Regions from separate parts of the Simplicispira sedimenti genome, predicted to be linked through region 3. Evidence: predicted binding sites of a transcription regulator. Region 3 holds the regulator's gene; each other region holds the start of a gene.
The links. Region 3 encodes sigma-54, which starts transcription at its own class of promoters, with help from an activator protein. Its sites were predicted from a motif close to TGGCANGNAANCTGCTTT; they were not measured.
Positions count from the first base shown of each region.

Region 1 (7,126 bases), on a different contig from region 3:
GCGGGGCATGGTCGATGGCCCAGCGGGAGAGGTTGAAGCCCTCTTTCGGTTGCACTGGCGTCATGGCGTGCTCACTGGGCAGAGGAGGCAGCGGCAGCCGCAGCATCATTTGCTACTGTTTTTGTAGCTGCTTGCGCTTGTCCAGATTGCCTTGGAGCCGATTTTGGCTGAAACACCACAACCTTTTGCCCCGGCGTGAGCACATGCACCCCGGTGCTCACCACCTGCATGCCCGGCGTGAGGCCGCCCACGATGACGGCGTCGTTGCCGTCGGCCGTGGCCACCTGCACCACCTGCGAGCGCACCGTGCCCTTGTCGGCCTCGTACACCCACACTGCCGTTGCCTGGCCCTCCTGGCGCAGCGCCGTGGTGGGCAGCTTGATGGCCTGCAAACCCTTGGCCGCCAGCGCCTGCGGCACCACATGCACCGTGGAGCCCAGCGGTGGCGCAGTGGCCGGGTCGATTTTCACCTTGACGGTGAAGGTGCGCGTGACCGGGTCGGCACTGGCCGCCACCTCGCGCACGGTGCCGGGCAAGGACTCGCCCGTGGACCAGGTGCGCACCTGCACCGGCTGGCCCGGCTCCAGGCGGGTGACCTTGTCCTCCGGCACGGCGATGACCACATCGCGCGCGCCATCGTGCGCCAGACGCAGCACGGGCGTGCCTGCGGCCAGCACCTGGCCGGGCTCGGCATCAATGCCCGTGACCACGCCCGAAGCGTCTGCCTGCAGGCGCGTGTACTGCGCCTGGTTGCCCTGGGCCTGGGCCTGCGCCTGGGCCTGCTGCAATTGCGAACGCGCCGCCTTCAGCGCGCTTTCGCGGCGCTCGAGCTCGGCGCCGCTGATGAAGTTCTGCTCCTTGAGCTTGCCGAAACGCTGGAAATCGGCTGCCGCCAGCTCGTACTGCGTTTGCGCTGCGGCCACCTGTGCGCGCGCTGCGGCGGCGCTCAACTGGTAGTCCTGCGGGTCGATCTGCGCCAGCACCTGCCCGGCCTGCACGCGCTGGCCCAGTTGCACGGGGCGCTCGACCAGCTTGCCCGCCACGCGAAAGCCCAGGCGCGACTCCACGCCTGCACGCACCTCGCCCGCGTACTCCTGCACCGTCTGCAGCTCGCTGGCACCCACCGTGAGCAGCTTGACCGCCCGCACCGGCTCGGGCGGGGGCTCGGGCTGCGAGCAGGCGGTGACCAGGGAAAGCAGGGCCAGAACCCCCAAAAGCCCCATACGGGGCTGTGCTGCGGACGAAGTTCGCATGGATGTGTCCAAATAATTACTGACTGACTGGTTAGTAATCTATGTGATCGCTTGTCCCTTGTCAAGCGACAATGCAGCCCGTGAACACACCCCTGCCCCCACCTGTCACCCACTACGAGAACTTTCCCGTGGCGTCCTGGCTGTGCCCGCCGCACCTGCGCGCACCCATTGCCGCCATCTACGCCTTCGCGCGCACGGCCGACGACATCGCCGACGAAGGCCCGGCCAACGCCGCCCAGCGCCTGGCCGACCTGGCCGCCTACCGGGCCGACCTGCACGCCATCGCAGCGGCGCAAGCGCCCTCGGAGCGCTGGTCCGCCGTCTTTGCCCCGCTGGCCGCCATGCTGAAAAGCCACGCCCTGCCCGTGCCGCTGCTGGACGACCTGCTCAGCGCCTTCATCCAAGATGTGGAAAAAACCCGCGATGGCGCCGGCTACGCCCACCGCACCGAATTGCTGGACTACTGCCGCCGCTCGGCCAACCCCGTGGGCCGGCTGCTGCTGCACCTGTACGGCGTGCAGGGCGCGCAGGCGCTGGACGAAAGCGACGCCATCTGCACCGCGTTGCAGCTCATCAACTTCTGGCAGGACCTGAGCGTGGACCTGCCGCGCGCGCGCTTTTACCTGCCCGACGAAGACTGCGCCGCCCACGGCGTGGACCGCGCCCAGTTACTGGCCTTGCGGCCCACGGCGCAGACCACGGCCCTCATCAACGAGCTCTCGCGCTGGACGCGCGCCACCATGCTGCGCGGCGCGCCCCTGGTACACCGCGTACCCGGCCGCATGGGCTGGGAGCTGCGCCTGGTGGTGCAAGGCGGCTTGCGCATTCTGGACAAGGTGGACGCCCTGCAAGGCCGCAGCCTGTGCCAGCGCCCCCGCATCCGCGCGTGGGACGCACCGGGCATGCTGGCCCGCGCCCTGGCGATGTAAGAACGTGTTCACGTTTTAAGTAAGAAACATTCATGCCCCGCAACCCGCGCTGAAGCCTGTGCGCCTTGGGCTACAAGATCCAAAGAAAATTGGGCTCTAGCGCCCGTATTCATTGCGCAAGCAGCTATTGTTTTTATAGCAAACAACACCCCGCGCAGGGCATAGCCAGCGGCAGAGCACACCAACACCTCAGGGAATGTGCGCTTGCCAGCGCGCTGCGGCAGCCCCACGCTTGAGGCCACACAGCTTGCGCTCAGCGCACACCCCATGACCGTCAGCGTTTTCGACCTCTTCAAGATCGGCATCGGCCCATCCAGCTCGCACACTGTGGGCCCCATGATTGCCGCCCGGCACTTTGCCAGCCAGCTCCAGGCGGCGGGCCTGCTGGGCGCCACCCAGCAACTGAACACCGAGCTGTTCGGCTCGCTCAGCGCCACAGGCCGGGGCCACGGCACCGACAGCGCCGTGCTGCTGGGCCTGGCCGGGCACGAGCCCGACCGCATCGACCCCGACCAGATCGCCCCTGCGCTGCTGGACATCCGCAGCCGCCAGCAACTGGCCCTGCTGGGCGAGCACACGGTGCGCTTTGTGGAAAAGGAGCACCTGCTGTTCCGGCGCAAAAGTCTGCCCTTCCACCCCAATGGCCTGCGCTTTGCCGCGCTGGACGCGCAGGGCCAGGAACTGCTGGGCGCCGAATACTTCTCGGTGGGCGGCGGCTTTGTGGTCGATGCGCGCGGTGAGCGCGTGTTCAGCCGCCCCCCTGCACCGCTGGCCGAAAGCCCGGTGCCCTACTCCTACGCCAGCGCCACCGAGCTGCTGGCGCTGTGCCGCACGCACAGCTTGAGCGTGGCCCAGTTGCAGCGCGCCAATGAAGAGCACCTGCGCAGCCCCGCGCAGGTGCACGACGGCCTGGCCGCGCTGTGGCAGACCATGGCCGCCTGCGTGCAGCGTGGCTGCGCCGCGCAGGGCCACCTGCCGGGGCCACTGCAGATCCGGCGGCGCGCGGCCGAGCTACAGCACAAGCTCAGCAGCGCCCCCGAGGCCGCGCTGCGCGACCCGCTGTCCATGCTCGACTGGGTCAATCTGTACGCCATGGCCGTGAACGAGGAAAACGCCGCCGGCGGCCGCGTGGTGACGGCGCCCACCAACGGCGCCGCAGGTGTGATCCCGGCGGTGCTGCACTACTACGTGAAGTTCATCCCCACCGCCACCGAGGCGGGCATTGCCGACTTCCTGCTCACCGCAGGCGCCATTGGCGGCATCTACAAGATGAACGCTTCGCTCTCGGGCGCCGAAGTGGGCTGCCAGGGCGAGGTGGGCGTGGCCTGCTCCATGGCCGCAGGCGCGCTGGCCGCCGTACTGGGCGGCACGCCCGCGCAGGTGGAAAACGCTGCCGAAATCGGCATGGAACACAACCTGGGCATGACCTGCGACCCCGTGGGCGGGCAGGTGCAAATCCCCTGCATCGAGCGCAACGCCATGGGCGCCATCAAGGCCATCAACGCCGCACGCCTGGCACTGCGCGGCGACGGCACACACGTGGTGTCGCTGGACCAGGTCATCCGCACCATGGTGCAGACGGGCAAGGACATGATGTCCAAGTACAAGGAAACCTCGCGCGGCGGCCTGGCCGTGAACGTGGTCGAGTGCTGAAAAAACGGGCACCGAGGGCTCAATGCCCCCAGCGCCCGCTGCTCTGTGCTGAGCCGTGTGCCGCTTACCAGCGGTCCGAACGCATGCGCAGCTCCCAGCTGCCGCGCCGCAGCTCGTACACGCCCACAGCGGCGTAGCGCTGCTCTCCCTTCTCATCCCACTTCATGGTGCCGGTGACCGGCGCGTAGCCATTGATACGGCGCAGCGCCGCCGTCACGTCCTTGGGCTTGACCGACTTGGCCGCCTGCATGGCGGCGGTCAGCACATAGGTGCTGTCGTACGAGTAGTGCCCACCATAGGCTGGCGGCACCTTGAAGGCTTCCAGGTAGCGCTCCAGGAACGGGCGGCCCGCCACAAACTCCTTGGCCTCCAGCACCGGCGAAGTGGCAAAAATGCCCTGGATCTGCCCCGCCGCCTTGACCATGTCGGTGGTCTTGACCGTGTCGCCCCCCAGCAGGCGCACGTTGGTGTAGTCGATCTTGGCCAGCGCGGCAATCAGCGCCACGGCCTGGAAGTCGTTGAGCGTGGAGACAATGACGCCCACCTTCTCGGACTTGATCTTGGCGGCCAGCTCGTCAAAAGCCACGGTCTTGTCGTCGAACGACTGGCGCAGCACCACCTCGCGCTTTTCCGCCTTGAGCTGCTCGACCGCACCATCGGTCAAACCCTTGCCGTAGGGCGTGCCATCGTCCAGCGCGGCAAAGCGCACATCGCCAAACTGCGACGACGCAAACGAACCAATGGCCCGGGCCTGCAGGTTGTCGTTGGCCACCATGCGGAAGGTCGTCTCGTGTCCCAGTTGCGTGAACTTGGGGTTGGTGGAAATGGCGATCTGCGCAATGCCTGCCGCTGCATAGATAGGCGCCGTCTCGATGCTGACACCCGAATTGAGGTGCCCCACCACCGCGACCACGCCCGCATCCACCAGTTGCTGCGCCACGGCCTTGCCGGTAGCCGCATCGGCCTTGTCGTCCACCGACATCACCTCCAGGGTGACACGCTTGCCCTCAATGCTGAAATTGGCCTTGTTCAGCTCGTTGACGGCCAACTGCACGCCATTGAGCAGATCCTTGCCCAGTGCGCTGAGCGGGCCGCTCAGCGGCTGCGCGACACCGATCTTGATGCTGTCGGGGATATTGCTGCAACCCGTGAGCAGGCCACCTGCGGCCCAGGGTGCCAGGGCCAGACCAGCAGAAAAACGGCGCCGGTTCAATGGTTGGATCATGCTGAAAACTCCGTCGGATAAATGAAATATCACAGGGGTATATAAGACGCCCGCAAATTTCCCTACCGGGTAAGCCCGACCATTAGTTACTTTCAGGCGCCGCAAGGGCCGCAGATGCACCAAAAAAGTGCAACGCACGGCGCGCTACACATCGGGCCATGGCATGTTTGTTGCTGCGGATGCGGGCATGAACGACACGCTGCGCATTGTGGTGGTGGCGCCCGACCTGGCCATCACCAACCCCGACGACCAACACGCCGCGCGCCTGGCGGCGCGCTCGCGCATGCTGCGCATCGGCCTGCTGGAAAACAACTACAACCTCGTGGCCGCGATACCGGCCGACACCTTCCTGGCCGAGCGGCTGGCGCAATTGCAGCCCGACCTCATCATCGTGGACAGTGAAAGCGAAGCCCGCGACGCCCTGGAGCATGTGGTGCTGGCCACGCGCGAGGCGCCCCGCCCCATCGTCATGTTCACCAACGACGAGGACACCACCCACGTCAAGGACGCCGTGGCCGCGGGCGTGTGCGCCTACATCGTGGCCGGGCTGGCGCCCCAGCGCATCCGCCCCATCCTGGACGTGGCCATGGCCCGCTTTGCCCACGAACAGGCCCTGCGCGCCGAACTGGCCGACGCCCGAACCGAACTGCAGGACCGCAAGACCATCGACCGCGCCAAAGGCCTGCTCATGCAACGCCAGGGCCTGAGCGAGCAGGCCGCCTACGAAAAGCTGCGCAAAACCGCCATGGACAAGGGCCTGAAGCTGGGCGAGGTGGCCCGGCGCATGCTGGACATGGTGGATTTGCTGGGGTAAGCAGCGGCAGGCTCGGACCGCTCGCGGTGCGCTGGTTGGCGCCACCCACCCTGCGGGCACGACACCTGCGCACCAGCGGCGCGGATCACCGGGACTTGCATGGCACAGCAGCCGACGCCATGCGGTTTATGCTTGGCGACATGCTTGTGCACCCCAGGTATTGCCACCTGTCCCGCTTGGAGAGCCCGATGGTCTTTGCTGCTGCGCCGCTGGCGCTGAAGGTTGCCGCCACGCCCCTGGCGCTCTGCAGGCGCCCCACAGCAGCGCCCGCACAAGCCTGCGGTGCATGGCCTGCTGAAGGAGCCCATGATGCTTGACCTGCTGATCACCCATGCCAGTCTGCCGGATGGCCGTTGCGACATGTCGGTCGCCGTTCAGGGAGGCTGCATCGTCGAGGTGGCACCCGGTTTGCACGCACCGGCGCACGAAACCGTGCATGCCCAGGGCCAGTTGCTGAGCCCGCCGTTCTGCGATCCGCACTTTCACATGGACGCGACGCTCAGCTACGGACTGCCGCGCGTCAACCACAGTGGAACGCTGCTCGAAGGGATCGCGCTTTGGGGCGAACTCAAGCCGATGCTGACCGAGGAGGCGCTGGTCGAACGTGCGCTGACTTACTGCGACTGGGCGGTGGCCAAAGGCTTGCTGGCCATCCGCAGCCACGTGGACACCAGCGACCCCAGCCTGTTGCCGGTGCGCGCCATGCTGGAGGTCAAAAACCGCGTTGCGCCCTACTTGGACTTGCAACTGGTCGCCTTTCCGCAGGACGGCGTGCTGCGCACCCCAGGGGGCCTGGACAACCTCCAGCGCGCGCTCGATCTGGGCGTGGATGTGGTGGGCGGCATTCCGCACTTTGAACGCACCATGGGCGAAGGTGCGGCCAGCGTGAAGCTGCTGTGCGAGCTTGCCGCCGAGCGGGGCTTGCCGGTGGACATGCACTGTGACGAGAGCGACGACCCCCTCTCGCGCCACATCGAGACGCTGGCATTGGAGACGCAGCGCCTGGGCCTGCAGGGCCGGGTCAACGGCTCGCACCTCACGTCCATGCACAGCATGGACAACTACTACGTGAGCAAGCTGATTCCGCTGATCGCCGAAAGCGGGGTGAGCGCGGTGGCCAACCCGCTCATCAACATCACCTTGCAGGGGCGGCACGACACCTACCCCAAGCGCCGTGGCATGACGCGGGTGCCCGAGTTGATGGCAGCGGGTGTCACGGTCGCGTTCGGCCACGACTGCGTGATGGACCCCT
Region 1 covers NZ_JAKVIJ010000013.1:702-7,827, reverse strand. Annotated here, with positions in the region: gene MJ602_RS13850 (efflux RND transporter permease subunit) at 1-64, opposite strand, end outside; gene MJ602_RS13845 (efflux RND transporter periplasmic adaptor subunit) at 72-1,253, opposite strand; gene hpnC (squalene synthase HpnC) at 1,325-2,182, shown strand; gene MJ602_RS13835 (L-serine ammonia-lyase) at 2,450-3,835, shown strand; gene MJ602_RS13830 (branched-chain amino acid ABC transporter substrate-binding protein) at 3,900-5,060, opposite strand; gene MJ602_RS13825 (ANTAR domain-containing response regulator) at 5,248-5,874, shown strand; gene MJ602_RS13820 (amidohydrolase family protein) at 6,184-7,126, shown strand, end outside.
Region 1: a site for sigma-54 is predicted at 5,220-5,237, ahead of MJ602_RS13825 (ANTAR domain-containing response regulator). Genes of this name have one in related genera too.

Region 2 (7,126 bases), on a different contig from region 3:
CCAGCACCTCGGGCGGCAGGTCCTGCACCGAAATGGTTTGTGCGGGCGCCATGACCGTGAGCCAGTGGCAGATGTTTTCCAACTGGCGCACGTTGCCCGGAAAGCCGAACTGCCCCAGGCGCGCCAAAGCAGCGTCAGAAATGCGCTTGGGCTCCACCCCCAGCTGGCGCGCGCTTTGCTGCAGGAAATGGCGCGTGAGCATGGGCACGTCCTCGCGCCGCTCACGCAGCGCCGGCAGGCGCAGACGGATGACGTTGAGGCGGTGGAACAAGTCTTCGCGAAACACACCGTCCTTGACGCGCTGCTCCAGGTTCTGGTGCGTGGCAGCAATCACGCGCACATGGGCCTTGACGGCGGCATGGCCGCCGACGCGGTAGAACTGGCCGTCCGACAGCACGCGCAGCAGGCGCGTCTGCAGGTCGAAAGGCATGTCGCCGATCTCGTCGAGGAACAGCGTGCCGCCCTCGGCCTGCTCGAAGCGCCCACGCCGCTGCGTCTGCGCGCCGGTGAAGGCGCCGCGCTCGTGGCCGAAGAGTTCGGATTCGAGCAGATCTTTAGGGATGGCGGCCGTGTTGATGGCCACGAAGGGGCCACCCGCCACGGGCGAATGCTTGTGCAGCGCGCGCGCCACCAGCTCCTTGCCCGAGCCCGATTCGCCGGTGATCAGCACGGTGACCTGGCTCTGGCTCAGGCGCCCAATGGCACGGAACACGTCCTGCATGGCCGGTGCCTGGCCCAGCATTTCCGGGGCCACCTCGTGCGCGTCCTGGGCCACTGATTCGCGCTCGCTTTCCTGCACGGCGCGGCGGATCAGCTCCACTGCCTTGGGCAGGTCAAAGGGCTTGGGCAGATATTCAAAAGCGCCGCGCTGGAAGGCCGATACCGCACTGTCCAGGTCGGAGAACGCCGTCATGATGATGACGGGCAGCCCCGGTTGCAGGGCATGCACCTTTTCCAGCAGTTGCAGACCATTGCCGCCGGGCATGCGGATGTCGCTGACCAGCACCTGCGGCGCGCTGTGCTGCACATCGCCGCCCTGCAGGGCTTCGAGCGCATCGAGCACCTCGCGCGGGTGCGTGAAGCTGCGCGTGGGCAGGTTCTCGCGCGCCAGGGCCTTCTCGAGCACGAAGCGGATCGAGGGGTCGTCATCTACTATCCAGATCGGCTTCATGGGCTTGGGTGCTTCCACAGGTTGGTGCAGCGGGTCGTAGGTTCCTCAGGGCAAGGGAATCAGGATGCGGAAATCGGTGCGACCGGGTCTGCTTTCGCATTCGATCATGCCGTGGTGACGCTGCACAAAGGTTTGCGCCAACGTCAGCCCCAGCCCCGAACCGCCGTCCCGGCCCGACACCAGGGGATAGAAGATCCGATCCCGTATGGCGTCGGGCACGCCTGGCCCGTTGTCGATGACATGCAATTCCAGTGCCAGCCTGTAGCGCTGGCGCCCAAAAGTCACCTGCCGGGCCACGCGGGTGCGCAGGGTGATGCAGGCATCCCCGGCGGCAATGCGTTCGGCCAGGGCCTGGGCTGCGTTCTGCACGATATTGAGCAAGGCCTGGATCAGCTGGGCGCGGTCGCCCCGGAATTCAGGGATGGAGGTGTCGTAGTCGCGCACCACGCGCAGGCCCTGGGGGTGCTCCACCAGGATCAGCGAACGCACCCGCTCGCAGACCTCGTGGATGTTGACGTCGCCCACCTGGTGCGGGTGGCGGTGCGGCGCCAGCAAGCGGTCCACCAGTGCCTGCAGGCGGTCGGCCTCGTGGACGATGACTTCGGTGTACTCGGTCAGCTCGGGGTTTTGCAACTCCATTTCCAGAAGCTGCGCTGCGCCACGGATGCCGCCCAGGGGGTTCTTGATCTCGTGGGCCAGGTTGCGGATCAGCTCCTTGTGCGCCTGCGCTTGCTCCAGCAGGCGGTCTTCGCGGTCCTGTCGCGCCTGCTGCTCCAGCGGCCACAGCTCCACGACCAGCTCATCGCCCTGCCCTGGCGACACGTTCACATGCACCGGCAAGGGCTCCTGGTGCAGGCGTTTGAGGCCTGCCTCGTAGCGCAGGGCCTCGAAGTCCTGGCTGCGCGCCCCGGCGAGCGCTGTTTGCAGCAGGGCGGGTTCGGTAAAACACATTGAGAAGTCTGCGCCCTCCAGGGTGCGACGCGACATGCCCAGTTGCTGCTCCAGTGCGGCATTGGCAAACATCACGGCGCCGTCGGGCCGCAACACCGCCACCAGCACGGAGAGCCAGTCGAGGGCCAGCATGTGCGCGGGGACGCCCGCAGGATGGGTCAATGGCATGCGGGCGCAGCGCGGCTCTCAAGGTGTAGGCAAACGGCTGAGTTCGCGTTGTATGCCCTCAATGTCGCTTTCGCTGCGGGCAATGCTCGCCTTGAGTTCAGCAGTCCGTTCTTGGTATTTTTGCGGGTTGCGCAGGTCCAGGGCATTGCGCTCCGGAGCCCCGTTGTTGTATTCCTTCACCAACTCTGCACGGCGCGCCTGCGCCTTGCGCAGTTCGGCCTCCAGAATGGCGCGTGCGTCGGAATCACGCGCACGCTGGTCGTTGGCCGTGACCTTGGGAGCACCGGCCGGGGAGCTGGGCTTGGCCGCACCGGAAGCCGCTACAGCAGGGCGCGTACCCTCCACCACCGTCACGTTACCCCCATCCACCGGCTTGCATCCACGCTCACGGGCTTGGTTGGCGTTGTTGGTGTATTCGTTGCCGCATCGGTAGATGGTGTTTTGCGCCTGCGCGGCCGAAGCAGCCCCCAGGGCCAGCAACAGCGGCAGACAACGTGCGCTCATCAGTTTCAGGTTCATACGGTTTTCTCGCAAGCAGCCACCACGGCGGGCTGTGGGCAGGACGGTGTGGAAGTATCGCCCAAAGCAGCGCCATCTCCAATCGCTGCCTGTCATGCGTCTGCAACGAAGGGCAACGCCGTGAGGTCCATGCCACGGTGGAGCCGCATCACGCGCCATGGTTCCGCACATCGGTCACAGCCCCCCAGAAATGACAAAGCGGCCCGGAGACCGCTTTGTCGTGTTCGCCCAGGGGATCAGAGCGAGTAGTACATGTCGAACTCGGTCGGGGTGACCTCGATGCGCGCACGGGTGACTTCCTGCATCTTCAGCTCAATGAAGGCGTCGAGCATGGAGTCGCTGAACACGCCGCCCTTGGTCAGGAAGGCACGGTCCTTGTCCAGGTATTCCAGCGCCTGATCCAGGCTGTGACACACGGTGGGCACCAGCTTGTCTTCTTCCGGGGGCAGGTGGTACAGGTCCTTGGTGGCGGCTTCGCCTGGATGGATCTTGTTTTCCACGCCGTCCAGACCTGCCATCAGCAGTGCGGCAAAGCACAGGTAGGGGTTGGCCATCGGATCGGGGAAGCGGGCTTCCACGCGGCGGCCCTTGGGGTTGGCCACGTAAGGGATGCGGATCGATGCCGAGCGGTTCTTGGCCGAGTAGGCCAGCTTGACGGGCGCTTCGAAGTGCGGCACCAGTCGCTTGTAGCTGTTGGTGGTGGGGTTGGTAATGGCGTTCAGGGCACGGGCGTGCTTGATGATGCCGCCGATGTAGTACAGCGCAAAATCGCTCAGGCCGGCATAGCCATCGCCAGCAAACAGGTTCTTGCCATCCTTCCAGACCGACTGGTGCACGTGCATGCCAGAGCCGTTGTCGCCATGGTAGGGCTTGGGCATGAAGGTCGCGGTCTTGCCATAGGCATTGGCCACGTTCCAGATGACGTACTTGAGGTTCTGCGTCCAGTCGGCGCGCTCGACCAGAGTGGAGAACTTGGTGCCGATTTCGCACTGGCCCGCGCCCGCCACTTCGTGGTGGAACACTTCCACCGGAATGCCCAGGCTTTCCAGAATCAGCGACATTTCGGCACGCATGTCGTGGGTCGTGTCCACGGGAGGAACGGGGAAATAACCGCCCTTGGTGCGCGGACGGTGGCCACGGTTGCCGCCTTCGAGCTTGGCACCCGTGTTCCAGGGGGCTTCGTACTCTTCGATCTCGTAGAAGCCGCGACCGGGTTCGGTGCTCCAGCGCACGTTGTCGAACAGGAAAAACTCGGGCTCAGGACCGAAGAAAGCCGTATCGCCCAGGCCGGAGGCCTTCAGGTAGGCTTCAGCGCGGCGCGCCACGGAGCGGGGATCGCGGTCATAGGCCTTGCCGTCGCCCGGCTCGATCACATCGCACTGCAGGAACAGCGTGGTTTCCTCGAAGAACGGATCGACGTTGGCCGTGTTGGGATCGGGCATCAGAAGCATGTCCGAGGCCTCAATACCTTTCCAACCCGCAATCGAGGAACCGTCAAAAGCGTGTCCCGAAGAGAACTTGTCTTCATCGAAGGCAGAAATGGGCACGGTCACGTGCTGTTCTTTGCCACGGGTGTCGGTGAAACGGAAGTCCACGAACTTGACTTCGTTCTCCTTCACCATTTTCATCACGTCTGCAACGGTCTTGGCCATCAGGTTCTCCTGGGTAGAGGGCTGTTAAGAAAGGTGCTATCAACTAGCAGGGAGTGTGCCAGCTGCAACTCCAAGAAATAGGGATCATCCGGTGCGCAGTCTTGGACGACCTCTTATGATTGTCTGCGCTATGTTGGTGCAATGACGCGCGACAGATCAAGGACCGTCAATCACGCACCATTTCAGGGCCTAGTTTTGCACCAAAATGGTGCAATCCATCGATCAGGTCCTTCCAGGCCGCCAAACTGTCCGTCGCCAAACCCTTGACACCCAGTTCGATATGGCGACCGTGCACCGGGTGATCCACGCTAGGCAGGCTGAACACCCGAACCCCAGAATGGGTGGCTTCAATCCTCTGCATCAAGGGCGTCAGCGTGGACTCCAGGGCCTCGTACACGATCACCGATCGTTCTACCTTGGCCTGACTGCCGAACAAATGGGCATACTGCGTGTCCAGCACCCATTCCAGCATGGGCCAGGCCATGACCGGGAAGCCGGGGAAAAAATGGACGCTCCCCCCGGCGGATCCACTGCAACTGAACCCTGGAATTTTGTTGTATGGGTTGGGGATGATGGACGCTCCTTGCGGGAAACACCCCATGTTCAAGCGGTGAATGTTGTCGGGCCGCTCTGGGTCAAACACCTCTCCTTTTTCCTGAGCCATCGCCTGCATGCGTTCGCGAATCAACTCCGCCGCCAACGGATGCAACTGCAGGGACACATCCAGAGCCTGCGCGGCACATAGACGGGTATGGTCATCAGGCGTCGCACCAATGCCGCCGGTGCAGAAAACCACATCGCCCGAAGCAAAGGCCCTGGACAGCACGGCCTTGATGCGCTCTGGCTCATCACCCACGTACTCCGCATACGACAGCGCCAAGCCGCGATCAGAGAGCAGGTCAATCACTTTGTTGAGATGCTTGTCGGCTCTTTTTCCCGACAGGATTTCGTCTCCAACGACAATCAATCCAAATTGAGGCGTCATGGTTTCGGCTCTTGATCCATGGGTAGTTGCAAGGGCAGTTGCACAGACAATCCTGTCGGCTCGGACGCTGGGGGAACGGGATCTGCCTCCGCGCCAGCGGCAGAAACTTGCTCAAGCCGCAGACGCTCCAGCGCCGCCAAGCAATAGTGAATGAACCACAACGAGGAGAAAACAAAGACCAGGGTGTAAATCCATATGGCCAAGGGAATCAGGATGAAAAAGGCGGCAACAAAAAGCACCCCAGAGGCCCAAACCACCGCCGGAGCAGCCCCCAGGAACCCCGTCACCACGCCCATCACCAAGAGGCTCATCTTGTGCCGCTCAAACAGCGCGATGCGCTCCTGTCGGCTCGCATGTTCGGCCAACGCATCAAAAGCCATCACCCGATAGGTCAGCCAGCCCCAGATCAAGGGTGGCAATATCAAAACCAAGGGCGGGATCAGCCACAAGGGCATGGAAAGGATGAGCGCAACGAAAGCCAACGAAGTGGAGCCCAGTGACCAAGCCACGCTCCAGAGGAATGATCCCCCTTGCTTGCGTTCGAGCAGCGGAAAACGCCGTTGCGCCACCAGTGACAAGAGCGATGGTGTGGCCAGAAACGCCACCGCCAGCAGCGAAACCATCACCACCACTGGCGCCAATGCCAAAACGACAAGAAGTGGAATCACCCAGGCTTTTGCACCACCCCAACCCCAATCCTCTAGGCGAAGCCAAAACGACTCCAGGAGCGGCCACCCATCGAGCCATGCGGCAGCCAGATCAAGCGCGGGCTGCCAAAAAAAGTAACCAAGAACCAAAGCCCCCACTGCCATGAGTATCAGGGGCAGCAGCGAAAGTGCGATCACGCGCGGATGCACACAGTAGATTGCCGCACGCCAAATTGCATCAAACATCAATCCCATGCTGGCAAGCATACCCTGTCCCGTCGCATTCGGGTGACAGGCAAAGTTCAGGGGCTCTGGGTCAGTGCGTCAATTTCCTCCGCCTGCAACCAACGCCATTGACCCGGTCCCAAATCCTCAGGCAGTTCCAGTACCCCGATCCGAAAACGATGCAGTTGCTCCACTCGGTTGCCTACCGCGGCCACCATTCGTTTGACCTGATGGAACTTCCCTTGGGTCAACGTAAGCTCCAACACGTGGCTTGCCGTCTGTTTACACTCGGCCGCAGCAATCCGAACGCTTTCGTCATGCAGTAACACCCCCGCCACCAATTGCCGGACCTGCTCTGGGCGGATCTCATGTTTGGTGGTGACCTTGTATACCTTGGGCACCTTTTTTTTGGGTGAGGTCGTCTTGTGGATGAACTGCCCATCATCCGACAACACCAACATTCCCGTCGTGTCTTGATCCAGCCGCCCCACGGCCTGAACCCCTGAAATCGCTCCGCGTCCCGGCCGTTGACGCAGTGGTGGCGGGAGCAAGGTGTAAATGCTAGGGTGCACTGCAGGCTTGTGCGAGCACTCTGTGCCCGTGGGCTTGTGCATGAGTATGTATGCATGCTCCTGGAACGGCCAGCGCTCACCATTCACGGAGAACCACAATTCCAAAGGCTCAAACGATTGCAACGGATCCAGACATTCGATGCCGTCAACATCTGGACAGCCTGCAGGCCATACACGCACATGGCCTTGCTGGATCAACCCACAACATACACGCCTCGTTCCGAAGCCTTGCGAAT
Region 2 covers NZ_JAKVIJ010000012.1:118-7,243, reverse strand. Annotated here, with positions in the region: gene ntrC (nitrogen regulation protein NR(I)) at 1-1,171, opposite strand, end outside; gene glnL (nitrogen regulation protein NR(II)) at 1,217-2,290, opposite strand; gene MJ602_RS13165 (hypothetical protein) at 2,309-2,794, opposite strand; gene glnA (type I glutamate--ammonia ligase) at 3,046-4,461, opposite strand; gene MJ602_RS13155 (competence/damage-inducible protein A) at 4,628-5,446, opposite strand; gene MJ602_RS13150 (EI24 domain-containing protein) at 5,443-6,360, opposite strand; gene MJ602_RS13145 (16S rRNA pseudouridine(516) synthase) at 6,396-7,126, opposite strand, start outside.
Region 2: a site for sigma-54 is predicted at 4,505-4,522, ahead of glnA (type I glutamate--ammonia ligase). Genes of this name have one in related genera too.

Region 3 (7,126 bases):
GCGCTGAACTTTTGCCTGCCCCCTTGCTCCCACCCCCACCTGTCATTGGAGAACCATGGATATGAAACGACGCAGCTTCACCCTTTCTGCCGCATCGGCACTGGCCGCTTCCAGCCTGGCCTTGCCCGTGTGGGCCCAGGCCCAGCCGAAGGAAGGCAAGGACTACACCCGCCTGGGCAAGCCCGTGGCCACCGACGCGCCCGCAGGCAAGGTCGAGGTGATCGAGTTCTTCTGGTACAACTGCGGCCACTGCAACACCTTTGAGCCGGTGTTCGAGTCCTGGGCCAAGGGTGCCGAGGCCAAGGGCGTGGTCGCGCGCCGTGTGCCCGTGGCATTCAATGCCAGCTTTGTACCGCAGCAAAAGCTCTTCTATGCGCTGCAGGGCATGGGCAAGGTGGCAGAGATCCATCCGCGCGTGTTCCGTGCCATTCACGTCGAGAAAATCAATCTCTCCAAGGAAGATGCCATCATGGCCTGGATGGCCAAGCAGCCCGGCATCGACATGGCCAAGTTCAAGGAAATGTACGCTTCCTTCAACGTCGCCAGCCAGGCACAGCGGGCCGCGCAATTGCAGGAGGCCTACGGGGTCGAAGGCACGCCGTCCATGGGCGTGGCGGGTCGGTTCTATACCGACGGCACCATGGCAGGCAGCCTGAATGCGGTGCTGCAGGTGGTGGACCACCTGGTCGCCGTGTCCCGCAAGGGCTGACGCGCTACCCCCCCCGGTTTCCAGCGCCGGATTCCGTGGGTTCTGCGTCCCGGCCCCACGGGCCGGGGCTACAATGCTTGCAAGATTCGTGCCCTGCACAATATTTGCATGCCCCTGCGCGGCATGTCTGACAGGAAAGCCGCATGGACATTCGTTTTTTGACCCGCCCCGGCCGTACGACCACGGTACGGGCCCGGCGTGCATGGGCCGCAGCCCTGCTGATGGCTGCCGCCCTGGGCGGCTCCGTGCCTGCCCTGGCCGAAAAGGCCGATCGCAACAAGCCCATGAACATCGAGGCCGATGCGCTGCGCCACGACGACCTCAAGCAAACCAGCGTGTTCACCGGCCGGGTGGTCATGACCAAGGGTAGCATCGTGCTGCGTGGTGCGCGCCTGGAAGTGCGCCAGGACGCCCAGGGCTTCCAGTTCGGTACCGTCAGCGCCGAGCCCGGGCAGCGCGCCTTTTTCCGCCAGCGGCGTGACGTGGCGCCGGGCGCTCCCGAGGAGTACATCGAGGGCGAGGGCGAAGTCATCGAATACGACGGCCGCAACGACGCAGTGCGTTTCGTGCGCCGCGCCGAACTGCGTCGCCTGCGCGGCACGGCGGTCAGCGATGAGATCACGGGCGCCGTCATCGTCTATAACAACCTGACCGACGTGTTCACCGTCGATGGCCAGAAGGCCGCGCCCAACGCGGCAGGCGACGGCCCGGCACCGGGCGGGCGTGTGCGTGCCGTGCTCTCGCCCAAGGAGCCACCTGCCGGGGCCGCGTCGGCCCCGGTGCAGGAACCTGCCAGCGCCAGCCCGGCCCTGCGGCCCAGCAGCACGCTGGGCGGCACGCGGTGAACGGGGGCGGCATGGAGCACAACGAACCCGCAGCGGCGAACAGCCGGCTGGAAGTGCTGCACCTGGCCAAGGCCTATGGCAGCCGCAAGGTGGTCAAGGATGTCTCGCTCACCGTGCAAAAGGGCGAGGTCGTCGGTCTGCTCGGCCCCAACGGTGCGGGCAAGACCACCTCGTTCTACATGATCGTCGGCCTGGTGCGCAGCGACGCCGGCGACATCCGCATCGACGGCCAGTCGGTTGCACACATGCCCATCCACCGGCGCTCGCGCCTGGGGCTGTCGTACCTGCCGCAGGAGGCGTCGATCTTTCGCAAGCTCAGCGTGCAAGAGAACGTGCGCGCCGTTCTGGAGCTCCAGCGCGACGCCCAGGGCCAACCACTCAGCAATGCGGTGATCGAGGAACGCCTCACGGCGCTGCTGCAGGAGCTGCGCGTGGACCACCTGCGCGAATCGCCCGCCATGGCCCTGTCGGGCGGAGAGCGGCGCCGCGTGGAGATCGCACGCGCCCTGGCCACGCAGCCGCGTTTCATTCTGTTGGACGAGCCCTTTGCCGGCATCGACCCGATCGCGGTGATCGAGATCCAGCGCATCATCGGCTTTCTCAAGGAGCGCGGCATCGGTGTGCTCATCACCGACCACAACGTGCGCGAGACGCTGGGCATTTGTGACCACGCCTTCATCATCAGCGACGGGCATGTGCTGGCCCAGGGCACACCGTCCGAGATCGTGGACAACGCCGAGGTGCGCCGCGTGTACCTTGGCGAACACTTCAGGATGTGATGAAGCCAGGGCTCTCGCTCCGCGTATCGCAGCACCTGGCGCTGACGCCGCAATTGCAGCAGTCCATCCGGCTGCTGCAACTGTCCACCCAGGAGCTGTCGCAAGAGATCGAGCAGATGCTCGACGAGAACCCATTCCTGGAACGTTCCAGCGACGAGGCCGAGCGCGAGGCCTTTGGCCTGAGTCAGGCCGACATGCCTGCGCAACGGGACGATGCCACCGCCGATGCTGCTATTATTTCAGGAGCTGCTGGCGCAGATACAGCAAGCGCAGAGGGCCAAAATGATGCCGAAACTTCCGTCCTGGGTGAAGAACCCGGCTGGGAGGGCGACGGCACCACCGAGATCGCTCCCGACGACAGCGAATGGGGCGGTGACGCCCCAGCGCGCCAGCAAGGCGCTGCTGCCGATGAGGACACCGACGCCACGGAATGGGTGCACACCCAGGAATCCCTCACCGAGCATCTGCACCGCCAGGCCCTGGCGCTGCGCCTGTCCGACGTGGACAGGGCGGCGCTGCGCTTTCTCATCGAATCGCTGACCGAAGACGGCTACCTTGAAGACCCGATCGAGACCCTGGCCCAGGGGCTGGCGGGCACGGACGACCCGGAGCAACTGGATGAACTGGTGCACCACTTCACGGTGGCGCTGCGTCTGTTGCAAAGCCTGGAGCCCACCGGCGTGGGCGCGCGCAACCTGGCCGAATGCCTGGGCCTGCAACTGCGCGCGCTGTTGCAGGAGGGCGCGGCCGACGCCGAGACCGTGCAGGCGGCCCTGTGCATCTGCGGCCAGTCGCTGGACCTGCTGGCGCGGCGCGACGTGCGCCGCCTGGTGCAGCTGTGCGGCTGCAGCGAGGAACGCACCCGTGCCGCGATGGCGCTGATCACCCGGCTGGAGCCGCGCCCAGGCCGGCGCTTTGCCGATGTGGAGCGCAACGCCGTGGTGCCCGACGTGCTTGTCACGCGCAGCGGTCGCAGTGGGCAGAACTTTGTGGTGCAGCTCAACCCCGAGGTCATGCCCAAGCTGCGCGTGCACGACGTGTACGCGGGCGCCTTGCGCGGCCACCGCGGGGGCGAAGGCCACCAGGCGCTGCAACAGCGCTTGCAGGAGGCGCGCTGGTTCATCAAGAACATCCAGCAGCGCTTTGACACCATCCTGCGCGTTTCGCGCGCCATCGTCGAGCGGCAGAAGAACTTCTTCGTGCATGGCGAGCTGGCCATGCGCCCGCTGGTACTGCGCGACATTGCCGATGAGCTGGGCCTGCACGAATCGACCATCTCGCGCGTGACCACGGCCAAGTACATGGCCACGCCGCAGGGCACGTTCGAACTGAAATATTTCTTCGGCTCGGGCCTGGGCACCGACACGGGCGGCAACGCCTCCAGCACGGCGGTGCGCGCACTCATCAAGCAGTTCATCGCCGCCGAAAGCCCCGCCAAGCCCCTGTCCGACAGCCAACTGGCCGACATGCTCAAGGAGCAGGGCATCGAGTGCGCGCGCCGCACCGTCGCCAAATACCGCGAGGCGCTGCGCATTCCGGTCGCCACGCTGCGCAAGGCGTTGTAATCTTCGGCTCTGTGCCCCGCCGGCCGGCGCGGGCGCTGAAACAACGCCGGGGTGTTTCCCGCCCCCCGATGGCCTCGGCCAGGAGATGGACATGCGACGCGACTGCCTTGGTGCCATGGTTTTGCCGATGTGGGGGCTCTGCATGGTCGCGGGGTCCGCCCACGCCCATGGGGGCCCGGGGCCTGCCCAGGCCGCCACGTGGTTCAGCGGCCTGGTCCATCCGGTGCTGGGCGCCGACCATTTGCTGGCGATGCTGGCCGTGGGGCTGTGGTCCGCCGCGGCTCCCGCGCGGCGCCGCTGGCAGGCGCCCGCCCTCTTCGTCTCCACCATGCTGCTGGGCGCGCTGGCGGCGGGCTGGGGGGCCAGGGGGCCCGCTGGCGGGCTGGAGGCCGCCATCGCCGCGAGCGTCGCCGCGCTGGGCGTGCTGCTGCTGGGCCGCGCGGTGCTTCCCCGCGCCTGGTGCATGGGCCTGGTCGCTGCCGCCGCGCTGCTGCATGGCATGGCCCATGGGCTGGAGTGGGACCCTGCCACCCCCTGGCTGGCTTACGGCGCGGGCTTCACCCTGACGACGGCGCTGCTGCACCTCGGCGGCCTGGGGCTGGGCCTGGCGCTGCAGCGCATGCATGCAGCATGGCTGCGCGTGGCCGGAATGGGAATCGGCGGCGCCGGCCTGGCCATGCTGCTGGCGCGCGCTTGAGCCATGTACGTCCCTGCACATGCCCCGGGTACGGCGCACAGGCGGCCGGGCCTGGGCGGTGCGCAATGCGGGGAGCAGGTCCGTGCATGAGCTGAGCCTGGCCGGTGGCATCCTGCAGGTGGTGGAAGACGCGGCGGCGCGCGAGGCCTTTGCGCGCGTGCTGCAATTGCGCCTGGAAGTGGGCCGGCTCGCTGGGGTGGAAGTGCCGGCGTTGCGCTTTGCGCTGGACGCCATCGCCCCGGGAACCCTGCTCGAAGGGGCGCAAGTCCTCATCGACGAGCCGCCCGGCCGTGCCTGGTGCCCGGGCTGCGGTGCCGCGGTGGAGATCGTGCAGCGCGGCGATGCCTGCCCCGCCTGCGGCGGCTACGGGCTCGCCCCCCAGGGTGGGGACGCATTGCGCGTGCTGGAGATGCAGGTGGCATAGAAAGGAAGCCGAACATGTGTGTCGTGTGTGGATGCAACAACCCAGAGGTACCCGCGGCCGCCGGTGCGCAGGTGGATGCCCGCACGGGCGATCTGCACTTTGGCGCCGGCGCGGCGCGGGTGTCGGTGCCGGGGCTGAGCGAATCGCGCACGCTGCGCATCGAACAGGACGTGCTGGGCGCCAACAACCAAGTGGCGCAGCACAACCGCGCGCATTTCCATGCCCACGGCGTGCGTGCGCTCAACCTGGTCTCCAGCCCCGGCTCGGGCAAGACCACACTGCTGTGCGCCACCATCCGTACCTTGCAGCAGCAACACCCCGAGCTGCCGCTGGCCGTGATCGAGGGCGACCAGCAGACCTCGCACGACGCCGACCGCATCCGCGCCAGCGGCGCGCCGGCCATCCAGGTCAACACCGGCAAGGGTTGCCACCTGGACGCCCCCATGGTGGCCCAGGCCTTCGCCCGCCTGGCGCTGCACGACCATGCGCATGAACACGGGCACCACGACCACGGGCACGGGCGCCACCACCATCCGCAGTCGCTGCTGTTCATCGAAAACGTGGGCAACCTGGTGTGCCCCGCGCTGTGGGATTTGGGCGAAGACGCCAAGGTGGTCATCCTCTCGGTCACCGAGGGCGAGGACAAGCCGCTCAAGTACCCCGACATGTTCGCCGCGGCACAGCTCATGGTGCTGACCAAGACCGACCTGCTGCCGCACCTGAGCTTCGACGTGCAGCGCTGCATGGACTATGCGCGCCGCGTCAACCCCGGCATCCGCATCCTCCAGCTCTCGGCCACCACGGGCGAGGGCATGGACGCCTGGCTGGATTGGCTGCTGCACCCCGATGCCATCGAACCCACCAGCGTGCAGACACGCATCGCGCAGCTCGAAGCCGAGCTGGCGCGGCTCAGATCCGGGCAGGGTTGAGGGGGCGCCATGGCACGCATCCTGGCCTGCGGAGCCTTCCTGAAAAACAGCGCTTGCCTGTTCGATACCCAGGCGCCCCAGACGCCGCTGTGGTCCGCCGTGCATGGCGACCTGTCCGACCCGGCCGCGTGCGCGGCGCTGGAGCAGTCGGTGGAGGATCTGCTGGCGCGCCCCGGCGCGCCGCTGGACGCCGTGGCGCACGACCTGCACCCGGACTTCTTCAGCACCCGCCTGGCGCTGCGTGTGGCCGGGGAGCGCGGCCTGCCCGCCGTGGCGGTGCAGCACCACCATGCCCATGCGGCGGCGGTGCTGGCCGAGCACGGCGTGCAGGAGCCCGTGATCGCCCTCACGCTCGACGGTGTGGGCCTGGGGCTGGATGGCACGGCCTGGGGCGGTGAACTGCTGTGGGTGCATGGCGCGCGCTGTGAGCGGGTAGGGCATCTGGCGCCACTTGCGCTGCCCGGAGGCGATATCGCGGCGCGCGAACCCTGGCGCATGGCGGCAGCCCTGCTGCACGCCAGCGGCCAGGCCGAGCAGATCGTGCCGCGCTTCGCACCCGTCGTGGGCGAAACGGCGGCACGCACCGTGCAGGCCATGCTGGCACGCGGGTTGAACTGCCCGCAAACCACGGCGGCCGGGCGCTGGTTTGACGCCGTGGCGGGCCTGCTGGGCCTGTCGGTACGCCAGGACATGGAGGCCCAGGCCGCCATCGCGCTGGAGCAGGCGGCCACGCGCCATCTGCAGGCCCACGGCGGCGCGCTGGCGCAGCGCACCGAACCGGCGCTGGCGCCGGTGTATGCCACGGGCTGCATCGATCTGCGCCCGCTGTGCCTGCCTTGGGCGCAGTGGTCTTCACCCAGCCGGGCGCAGGTCGAGACTGCCGCCGCGCAGTTCCACCTCGCGCTGGCCGATGCCCTGGTGGCGCGGGCCACGCGGGTGGCCAGCGAGCGGGGGGTGCGCTGCGTGGTGCTGGGCGGTGGCTGCTTCTTCAACCGCATTTTGGCCGAGCGTTGCGTGGCGGGTTTGCAGGCGCAGGGCCTGCGGGTGCATACGGCGCAGGCCTTGTCCTGCGGCGATGCCGGGCTCGCGCTGGGCCAGGCCTGGGTGGCCGCGCAGCAACTGGCGCAGGCGTCCTGTCACAACTGTTCAGAGGAGACGACCGCATGTGCCTAGCCATA
Region 3 covers NZ_JAKVIJ010000006.1:211,029-218,154, reverse strand. Annotated here, with positions in the region: gene MJ602_RS08970 (SPOR domain-containing protein) at 1-7, shown strand, start outside; gene MJ602_RS08965 (thiol:disulfide interchange protein DsbA/DsbL) at 62-709, shown strand; gene lptA (lipopolysaccharide transport periplasmic protein LptA) at 931-1,554, shown strand; gene lptB (LPS export ABC transporter ATP-binding protein) at 1,566-2,333, shown strand; gene MJ602_RS08950 (RNA polymerase factor sigma-54) at 2,333-3,898, shown strand; gene MJ602_RS08945 (HupE/UreJ family protein) at 3,990-4,595, shown strand; gene MJ602_RS08940 (hydrogenase maturation nickel metallochaperone HypA/HybF) at 4,678-5,019, shown strand; gene hypB (hydrogenase nickel incorporation protein HypB) at 5,034-5,948, shown strand; gene MJ602_RS08930 (Kae1-like domain-containing protein) at 5,958-7,121, shown strand; gene MJ602_RS08925 (HypC/HybG/HupF family hydrogenase formation chaperone) at 7,112-7,126, shown strand, end outside.